DNA from 3 places in the Streptomyces sp. NPDC057565 genome. Region 3 is predicted to be linked to each of the others. Evidence: riboswitches for the same ligand, from Rfam matches in the RefSeq annotation. Region 3 holds a riboswitch; each other region holds the start of a gene.
What was found. A riboswitch is a leader RNA that binds a small molecule or an ion and turns the genes downstream of it on or off. The one in region 3 is predicted to bind S-adenosylmethionine.
Positions count from the first base shown of each region.

Region 1: linked by a shared signal. The riboswitch ahead of ACFU8W_RS08585 (aminotransferase class V-fold PLP-dependent enzyme) and the one ahead of ACFU8W_RS18980 (hypothetical protein) in region 3 are both predicted to bind S-adenosylmethionine.
Region 2: linked by a shared signal. The riboswitch ahead of thrC (threonine synthase) and the one ahead of ACFU8W_RS18980 (hypothetical protein) in region 3 are both predicted to bind S-adenosylmethionine.

Region 1 is NZ_JBHVFU010000003.1:297,529-300,797, forward strand. Features, by position in the region: gene ACFU8W_RS08575 (ubiquinol-cytochrome c reductase cytochrome b subunit) at 1-450, shown strand, start outside; gene trpD (anthranilate phosphoribosyltransferase) at 575-1,639, shown strand; SAM riboswitch class IV at 1,724-1,841, shown strand; gene ACFU8W_RS08585 (aminotransferase class V-fold PLP-dependent enzyme) at 2,016-3,269, shown strand, end outside.
Region 2 is NZ_JBHVFU010000046.1:27,133-30,401, reverse strand. Features, by position in the region: gene ACFU8W_RS40145 (MoaD/ThiS family protein) at 1-88, opposite strand, end outside; gene thrC (threonine synthase) at 122-1,423, opposite strand; SAM riboswitch class I at 1,441-1,567, opposite strand; gene ACFU8W_RS40135 (glucosyl-3-phosphoglycerate synthase) at 1,720-2,670, shown strand; gene ACFU8W_RS40130 (trehalose-6-phosphate synthase) at 2,725-3,269, shown strand, end outside.
Region 3 is NZ_JBHVFU010000008.1:225,505-228,773, forward strand. Features, by position in the region: gene ACFU8W_RS18970 (cytochrome P450) at 1-80, shown strand, start outside; gene ACFU8W_RS18975 (cytochrome P450) at 77-1,330, shown strand; SAM riboswitch class IV at 1,464-1,573, shown strand; gene ACFU8W_RS18980 (hypothetical protein) at 1,626-2,033, shown strand; gene ACFU8W_RS18985 (LuxR C-terminal-related transcriptional regulator) at 2,192-3,269, opposite strand, start outside.

The sequences.
Region 1 (3,269 bases), on a different contig from region 3:
TTCATCGGCGGTGGCAACGACCTCTGGGCCACGCACTTCCACCTCTCGCTGAACGCCATCTCGTGGTTCGTCCGGATCTTCATCTTTGTGGGGCCGGTCGTCGCGTTCATCGTGACGAAGCGAATCTGCCTCGGTCTTCAGCGCCGGGACAAGGAGAAGGTGCTGCACGGACGCGAGTCCGGCATCATCAAGCGCCTGCCGCACGGTGAGTTCGTCGAGATCCACGAGCCGCTCGGTCCCGAGCAGCTGCACACGCTCACCGCGCACGAGCAGTACAAGCCGGTCGAGATCGGCCCGACGGTCGACGAGAACGGTGTCGAGCGCAAGGTGCCCGCGATGCAGAAGCTGCGGGCCAAGCTCAGCAAGGGCTACTTCGGCGAGCACAACCAGATCGAAAAGCCCACCGTCGAGGAGTACAAGGAGATCACCAGCGGCCACGGCCACCACTGATCACCTGAACTGATCGCCACAGCAGGAGCCCCGTCCATTCGATGGACGGGGCTCTTCGCTGTCCGTGGGGCTCGATAGGGTGGGGTGTATCCCCTTTATCGGCTGTGGACCCCAGGAGCGGACCATGAACGTTGTGACCCCGATCGGCGGCGACAGCGTGGCGGCTCGTTCCTGGCCGGGCGTGCTGAACCCGCTGATGCGTGGCGAGGACCTGACCGCCGACGACACCGCGTGGGCGATGGACAGCATCATGAGCGGTGAGGCGACCGACGTGCAGATCGCCGGTTTCGCCGTCGCCCTGCGGGCCAAGGGCGAGACCGTCGACGAGGTCACCGGACTCGTCCGCGCGATGTACGAGCACGCGACCACGATCCACGTGCCGGGCCGCACGGTCGACATCGTCGGCACCGGCGGCGACCTCGCCAAGACGGTCAACATCTCCACGATGTCCGCGATCGTCGTCGCGGGCACGGGCGCCAAGGTCGTCAAGCACGGCAACCGGGCCTCCTCATCGGCCAGCGGCGCCTCCGACGTCCTGGAGAAGCTCGGCGTCAACCTGGAGCTGACCCCGCAGCGTGTCGTCGAGGTGGCGGAGGAAGCCGGCATCACCTTCTGCTTCGCGGTGAAGTTCCACCCCGCCCTGCGGTATGCGGCGAAGGCCCGCAAGGAACTCGGCGCGCAGACCACGTTCAACATCCTCGGGCCCCTCACCAACCCGGCGCAGGTGCGCTCCCAGGCCATCGGTGTCGCCGATCCGAAGATGGCTCCCATCGTCGCGGGCGTGCTCGCGGAGCGTGGCAACTCCGCGCTCGTCTTCCGCGGCGACGACGGTCTGGACGAGCTGACCACCACGGCGACGTCCCGGGTCTGGGTGGTCCGCGACGGAGAGGTGCGCGAGGAGGCGTTCGACCCGCGCGACGTCGGTCTGCAGCTGGTCCCCGTCGAGGCGCTGCGCGGCGCCGACGCGTCGTACAACGCCGATGTGGCCCGTCGGCTGCTGGCCGGCGAGACCGGTCCGGTACGCGAAGCGGTGCTGCTCAACTCGGCGGCGGCGCTGGTGGCGCTGGACCCGGGCGAGGGCACACTGAACGAGCAGCTCGCCGCCGGAATGGCGAAGGCCGCCGAATCCATCGACTCGGGTGCGGCTCGGGCGGCGCTGGAGCGCTGGGTGGCGGTCAGCAACACCTGACCGTACGGAAATGTGGCACAGGGCGCAGTCCAGATCTTGGACTGCGCCTTGCACGTCGGCGCACGTATGGCAGGATGCTGGTCAGGTCATGAGTGACAGCGACTACGGCCCCGGCCCGCTGTCCGGCAACCCTCCGTCCGTGGCGGGGTGCCCCGGGTGAAGACCAGGCCGTAGGCAGCGAGGTCTGCGGCAAGCGCGGACCCCTCGACATCTCTGAATGTCACATCCCTGGGGTCCTGGTCCTCAAGGAGCCTCTTGTGAGCAAGCGAATGCGATAGGGCCCAAGGCCCTTCTCCGCACCCCCTTTTTTCTTCTTCCTGCGCTGCCGCGTGTCCGCCGGCGCAGTGAATTCGCCTGCCTCTTACGGGAGTTCGCCATGTCTGTTTCCACCGCTGCCGCCGACCAGTCCGTTTGTACCCCGTTGCCCGTTCTGGGGCGTGATGTGACCGTTCCTCTGGTGACCGGTGGTGAAGTCACGTACGCCGCCCTCGACTACGCGGCCAGCGCCCCGGCCCTGCAGCGCGTGTGGGACGACGTCGCCGCGTACGCCCCGTACTACGGCAGCGTCCACCGCGGTGCCGGCTACCTCTCGCAGCTCTCCACGGACCTCTTCGAGAACAGCCGCAAGGCCGTTGCGGAGTTCCTCGGCTGCCGCCTCGAGGGGGATTCGGGCGAATCCCGGTCGAACAAGGGTGGTGGGCGACGGGAGGGGGACCAGGTGATCTTCACCCGGTCGACGACCGACTCGCTGAACCTGCTCGCCGCGGTGCTCCCCGCCGACTGCCAGGTCTTCGTGTTCGAGACCGAACACCACGCCTCACTGCTGCCCTGGCGCGACGCCCGCGTCACCTACCTCAACGCCCCGCGCACCCCGGCCCAGGCCGTCGAGACGCTGGAGCGGGCGCTCGCCGACCGCGACCCGTACGGTCCGGCGCTGGTCTGCGTCACCGGCGCCTCCAACGTCACCGGTGAGCTGTGGCCGGTGAAGGAGCTGGCCGCCGCCGCCCACGCGCACGGCGCCCGGATCGTGCTCGATGCCGCGCAGCTCGCCCCGCACCACCCGGTGGACATCGAGGAGCTCGACGTCGACTGGGTCGCCTTCTCCGGACACAAGCTGTACGCGCCGTTCGGCTCCGGTGTCCTCGCGGGCCGCGCCGACTGGCTGCAGGACGCCGAGCCGTACCTGGCCGGCGGCGGCGCCTCGCGGAAGGTCGCCCGGCGCACCGACGGCGGTGTGGACGTGGAGTGGCACTCGACCGCCGCCCGGCACGAGGCCGGTTCGCCCAACGTCATCGGTGTCTACTCCATCGCCTCCGCCTGCAAGGCGCTCACCGAGGCCGGCTTCGACCGGCTCGTCGCCCGTGAGCAGCAGCTCGTCACCCGGGTCCGCGAAGGCCTTGCCGAGGTTCCCCAGGTCAAGGTGCTGTCGCTGTTCGGCGACGACGCCCCGCGGGTGGGCGTCATCTCCTTCGTGGTGGAGGGCTGGAACAGCTCGCACTTCGCCGCCGCGCTCTCCGCCGAGTACGGCATCGGGGTGCGCGACGGACTGTTCTGCGCCCACCCGCTGGTCCGCACCCTGCTGGGCAGCGACCCGCAGGACCCGGGCGAGTGCGGTGCGCCGGAGGCCGAG
Region 2 (3,269 bases), on a different contig from region 3:
GGGAGAGGGTCGAGCCCTCGGCCGGGACCTCGGCCTGGCCGCCCGTGTAGGTGCGCAGGATGGTGGGGATACGGACCTTGACGCTCATGTGGGTGCCTTCCTTACGTCTCGGGTGGTCGGGTCAGCCGTTGGCGAGGCCGGCGTCGCGGAACGCGTCCAGGCTGGGCCGGATGGTCGCGGTCGGGCCGGTCGTCGGGGCGACCGCGTCCAGAGTCTTCAGACCGTCACCGGTGTTCAGGACGACCGTGGTGAGCGTCGGGTCCAGCAGACCCGCCTCGATCAGCTTCCTCGTCACGCCGACCGTCACCCCGCCCGCCGTCTCGGCGAAGATGCCCTCGGTGCGGGCCAGCAGCTTGATCGCGTCGACGATCTGTTCGTCGTTGACGTCCTCGACCGCGCCGCCGGTGCGGCGGGCGATGTCCAGGACGTACGGACCGTCGGCCGGATTGCCGATCGCCAGGGACTTGGCGATCGTGTTCGGCTTCTGCGGGCGCACGACGTCGTGACCGGCCTTGAAGGCCGTGGAGACCGGGGAGCAGCCCTCGGCCTGGGCGCCGAAGATCTTGTACGGCTTGTCCTCGACGAGACCGAGCTTGATCAGCTCCTGAAGACCCTTGTCGATCTTCGTGAGCTGCGAGCCGGACGCGATCGGGATGACGAGCTGGTCGGGCAGCTGCCAGCCGAGCTGTTCGCAGATCTCGTAGGCGAGCGTCTTGGAACCCTCGCCGTAGTACGGGCGCAGGTTGACGTTGACGAAGCCCCAGCCCTCACCGAGCGGGTCGCCGATGAGCTCCGAGCAGAAGCGGTTGACGTCGTCGTAGTTGCCCTCGATGCCGACCAGCTCACCGCCGTACACCGCGGCCATGACGACCTTGCCCTGCTCCAGGTCGTGCGGGATGAACACGCAGGACCGGAAGCCGGCCCGGGCGGCGGCCGCGCCCACCGCACCGGCGAGGTTGCCGGTGGAGGAGCAGGAGAGGGTGGTGAAACCGAAGGCGCGGGCGGCCTCGACGGCGATCGCGACGACGCGGTCCTTGAAGGAGTGCGTCGGGTTGCCGGAGTCGTCCTTGACGTACAGCCCGCCGGTGACGCCCAGCTCACGGGCGAGGTTGTCGGCCTTGACCAGCTTGGTGAAACCGGGGTTGATGTTGGGCTTGTCCGCGACATCGGCGGGGACGGGCAGCAGCGGCGCGTAGCGCCAGATGTTGTTCGGTCCGGCCTCGATGCGCTTCTTCAGCTCGTCCGGGGAGCCGCTCGGCAGGTCGTACGCCACTTCGAGCGGCCCGAAACAGGACGCGCAGGCGAAAAGGGGACCGAGCTCGAAACGCTCTCCGCACTCGCGGCAGGAGAGTGCCGCTGCGGGGCCGAGGTCGACGGCGTCGGTGGAAGAATCGGTGCTTACTGCAACAGTCTGCGCAGCCATGATGGCGAGGCCCTTTCTCCTCATCTTCCTCGCGGCGCATTTCGCCACGAGCCGGAATTGGCACCTTCCCCACCTGACCTCGCGGTCGGCGGGAGGGTTGCCGGGACTTCAACGGGCCGTTCCCTCAGTCCCTCTGGATGAGCGCTATGGCACTGGATCATCGACCCAGGCATTTATTGGCGGAGGACCCCGACATGCGCCGGTCATCCGCGTTGTTCAAGACTGTAACCGAAGCATCGGACGGTTGAGATAGTCGTCCGAACCGCGAGATGGATCACATACAGGGAGTATCGACCGTGCTGGAAGAGGTCGAACGCTGGCTGGCCAGGCGTTCCTGGTCGGCAGCCGACCGCCCGTTGGACCGGCTCGTCGCCGCCAAGGGCCGGGACCCGCGGCGCGGGAGCGTGAGCGTGGTGCTGCCCGCCCTGAACGAGGAGGCGACGGTCGGCGCCATCGTCGAGACGATCCGGGTCGAGCTGATGGAGAAGGTGCCGCTGGTCGACGAGCTGCTGGTGATCGACTCCGGCTCGACGGACGGCACGGCGGAAGTCGCCCGGAAGGCGGGCGCCCGAGTGGTGCACCGCGACGCGATACTCCCGCGCATGCCCGCGCTCCCCGGCAAGGGCGAGGTCCTGTGGCGCTCGCTCCTGGTCACCAGCGGTGACATCGTCTGCTTCATAGACGCCGACCTGAGGGACTTCTCCGCCGACTTCGTCTCCGGCATCGTCGGCCCGCTGCTCACCGACCCCGGGGTGCAGTTCGTCAAGGCGATGTACGACCGCCCCCTGGGCGACACCGCGGGTCAGGGCGGCCGCGTCACGGAACTGGTGGCCCGCCCGCTGCTCAATCTGCACTGGCCACAGCTGGCCGGCTTCGTCCAGCCGCTCGGCGGTGAATACGCGGTACGGCGCTCGCTCCTGGAGCGGCTTCCGTTCCCCGTCGGCTACGGAGTGGAACTCGGCCTGCTGGTGGACGCCCTGCACACCGTCGGGCTGGACGCGCTGGCGCAGGTCGACGTGGGGGTGCGCAGACACCGCCACCAGGACGGCCAGGCGCTGGGACGGATGGCTGCGGCGATCTATCGCACCGCTCAACTCCGACTTTCCCGAGGTCACTTGGTACGTCCGGCCCTGACCCAGTTCGAGCGCGGCGAGGACGGCTTCGTACCGCGCACCCATCCGGTGGACACGGAGGAGCGGCCCCCGATGTGCGAGATCACGGAGTACGTTTCACGCCGCGCGGCCTGACGCGGCCTGACTTCGCACGTTTGGGTGGTTCGCGATCGGGCTAGATTCCGCAACATGGTCTCCGAGCACGCGGTCACGTCGGCTGCCCAGGTACTCGTCGCGTCCAACCGCGGCCCCGTCTCGTACGCGCTGCGCGCGGACGGTTCGATCGGCGCCAGACGGGGCGGCGGCGGGCTCGTCTCCGGCCTGAGCGCGGTCGAGGACAAGCTGTGGGTCTGCGCGGCGCTCGGCGACGGGGACAGGGCGGCGGTCCGGCACAAGATCGCCGAGCCGGGCGTACGGATGCTCGACATCGACGCCGACGTCCACGCCGACGCCTACAACGGCATCGCGAACTCGGTGCTCTGGTTCGTCCACCACATGCTGTACCAGACACCGCTGGATCCGGTCTTCGACGCGGAGTTCCGCCGGCAGTGGGCGTCATTCGAAACGTACAACCTGGCCTTCGCGCAGGCGCTCGCCGAGGAGGCCGGCGAGGGCGCCGCGGTGCTGGTGCAGGACTACCACCTGGCGCTGGTCCCGGGCATGCTCCGCGAGCTGCGGCCCGACCTGCGGATCGGCCACTTCTCGCACACCCCGTGGGCCCCGGTCGACTACTT
Region 3 (3,269 bases):
GACAGTCCGCCTTCCTGCGGGGGATGACCTCGCTGCCCGTCCGGTTCACGCCCGTACGCATGACAGGAGACTTCTCTTGAACTGTCCTCACGCCGCATCCCACGAGCCCACTACGGGGGGCGCGACCGTGGTCATCGACCCCATGGTCCAGGACCTGGACGGGGAGACGGTGCGCCTGCGGGACGCCGGGCCGCTCGCCAGGATCGAACTGCTCGGGGTCCCTGCCTGGACCGTCACCCGGCATGCCGAGGCGCGTCAACTGCTCGTCGACCCACGCCTGGTGAAGGACCTCGATGCCTGGGGTCTCTGGCAGAGCGGTGCAGTGACGCATGCCTGGCCGTTGATCGGCATGATCGATGCGGGACGGTCCATGTTCACCGTGGACGGCGAGGAACACCGGCGGCTGCGCACCAAGACCTCCCAGGCGATCACACCACGCCGGCTGGAGGCCATCCGCCCGGACATCGAGAAGTTCACCGAGGAGCTGCTGGACGCCCTGGCCGAGCAGAGCAAGGACGGTGTCGTCGACCTGAAGTCCGTGTTCGCCCAGCCGCTGCCCATGCGGGTGGTCGGCATGCTGATGGGCGTGGACGAAGCCGAACACCCCATGCTGATGAAGAGGTACAAGGCCTTCTTCTCCATGCTCACCCCGCACGAGGAGCGGCTTGCCCTGCTCGCCGAGCTGGACGTCTTCTACGCGGCGCTCGTCCGCAGGAAGACCGCGCAGCCGACGGACGACCTCACCAGTGCGCTCATCCTGGCCGACGAGGGCGGAGAGCCGCTCACCGAGGAGGAGGTGGTCGGGAACCTCAAGGCCATGGTGGCGGCAGGCCACGAGACCACCATCGGGTTGATCCTCAATGCGGTACGGGCCCTGCTCGCCCACCCCGACCAGCTGCGCATGGTGCTCGACGGCGAGATCCCGTGGGACACGGTGATCGAGGAGACGCTGCGCTGGGACACCCCCACCACCCATCTGCTGATGCGGTTCGCGACGGAGGACATCCAGGTGGGCGACCAGGTGATCGCCAAGGGGGAGGGCGTCGTCATCTCCTACCGGGTCATCGGCCGCGACGTCGAACAGCACGGTCCGGACGCCGACGCCTTCGACATCACCCGAGCCACGCCGATCCGCCACATGACCTTCGGTCACGGCCCGCACATCTGCCCCGGCGCGGCGCTCTCCCGGGTCGAGGCGGGCATCGCCCTGCCCGCACTGTTCGGCCGCTTCCCCGGGCTGAGGCTCGCCGTGCCGGACGAGGAGCTCCGCAAGCTGCCGGTGATGACACAGAACGACATGGAGTCCTTCCCTGTGCTGCTGAACGGCTGAACAGGAGAGCGCGGGTCGTCCGCCGTCGTCCCCCGTCTCGGGTGACGGGGGCGGCCCGCACGGAACTCGGTCGTCAGGTGCGGAATCTGACCTCGTGTCGACCACCGCGGGTCGTGGGTTAGGGTTTCCCGTAGGTCATGAGTTCCAGTGCGCAGCCCCGGCTGGCTGGACGGCACCCCGCTCCGCTGCGGGTGCTCCGGGTGACGACCTGCCCCGTGCACGACGTACGGGGAACAGCGGACCACCGGGGTGTGAGCGGCCTGGGTCCACGATCCCGGGAAGGCGATTCCTCACCATGCTTCCTCACTCCTTTCGAACCGACGGATGCTCCCGTTACAGCCCCGGCCATCATCTGCACTGGATCCACGCCAAGAAGTGCAGCGAGGAGCCGGGCCAGGCCGTGGAGCTGCTGCTGACCGCGGACGATGTCCGTGACGACGGGTGGGTCGGGCTGCGCCCCGCGTTCGACTACGCCGAGGACCTGCCCGATGTGTGGATGCACGCTCCACATGCGCTCCAGGAGCTCCTCGCCGAGCACCGGGGACGGGTGTACTGGCTGCCGCGGTGGCACGCCCTGCGGATCGAGCACCAGGGCGACGCGGCGGTGGGGCTGGTGAACGTCGGGTTGGAGAGCGGGGAGCTGTGCGCCACCGATGCGCCCGGTTCGCGGCCGCCTCGTGGGGGCGTCACGTACGGCTTGTAGTCGCGCGCCTGGTGCGGCGGATTGCCCGGCGGTCCGCGGGCGGGGCCACCGGTTCGCTCTGCGACTTCGGGCGGATGCTGCCGAGGCACAGGACGTCGCCAGCGCGGGTCATGGCAACGACGAGCCTCGCCTTGATCAAGGCCCTCGTCGGTGAACTCTCATGCTCCGGCGCCAGGCCCGGCCGTTCGTTCGGCGGGGGCCTCCGCGACGCCCGAGGCGTCCCCGATCCAGCCTCGTTCGCGTGCCAGCAGCGCGATCTGGAAGCGGGTTCGCGCACCGAGGAGTTCGGCGGTCTCACTGATGTGCTTCTGGATCGTCCGTCGGCTCAGCCCCAGGACCCGGGCGATCGCGTCGTCCGTCAGACCCGCGCACATCAGGGAGAGGATGTCGCGCATCCGCCCCGTAGGCCGGCCGTCCGGTTCCGCCGCAGTGATCGGTGGCCGACCTGGGCCGCTGTCCAGCGACACCGGGGTCGCCCGTTCCCAGACGCTTTCGAAGAGGGCGGTGAGCACTTCGAGAAGCGTGGCCGAGTGCACGATGAGCGAACCCGCGGACGGGTCCTCCTGCCGCAGCGGCATGATGCCGGCCGTCACGTCGAACACCACCAGTTTCATCGGGAGCCCGGCCAGCAGCCGCAGTTCCCCGCCCCGGGCTGTTCCGCTCAGGGCGGTGCGCAGCGAAACGGTGTCGGTCATCCCGTCGGTGTCGTACACCGACCGGAGCCGCACTCCGTCGGGCACCGGCACCTCCGGGGTCGGCGCGTCCGAAACAGCTGCGAGGTCAGTCGGCACCGAGGTGCGGTCGAGCACCGCGGACCGGGTGACGTACGGAGGTTTGGCGAGATGGAGCACCTCGTGCCGACTGGACGCGAGCAGCTGCGCGTAACGTACCCCGACCTGCTCGGCGCTCTCCACCACCTCGAACAGGTCGGAGGTGACCCGACGGTGCGACGCCGAGCGGTATGCCTCGTGCAACCGCTCCATGTACAGCTCCGCCCGCGCCAGTTCCTGCCGCTTCTGGGCCAACAGCGAACCGAGAGTGGAGCGGGGCGGGCCCGCGCTCCAGCGCGTGGGCCGATCACCGACGCGGATGACCAGGCGCTCGTTCTCCAGTGCCTGCAGGGCGCGTTCGGCGGCTGCCGGGGTGGCCCCGAGCGCTTCGGCAACCGCCTCGCTGCTCAGCTCCGGGTGCGTGACCAGGCATTCGAGTACCCGGCCGGCCAAGGGGCCCAGACCG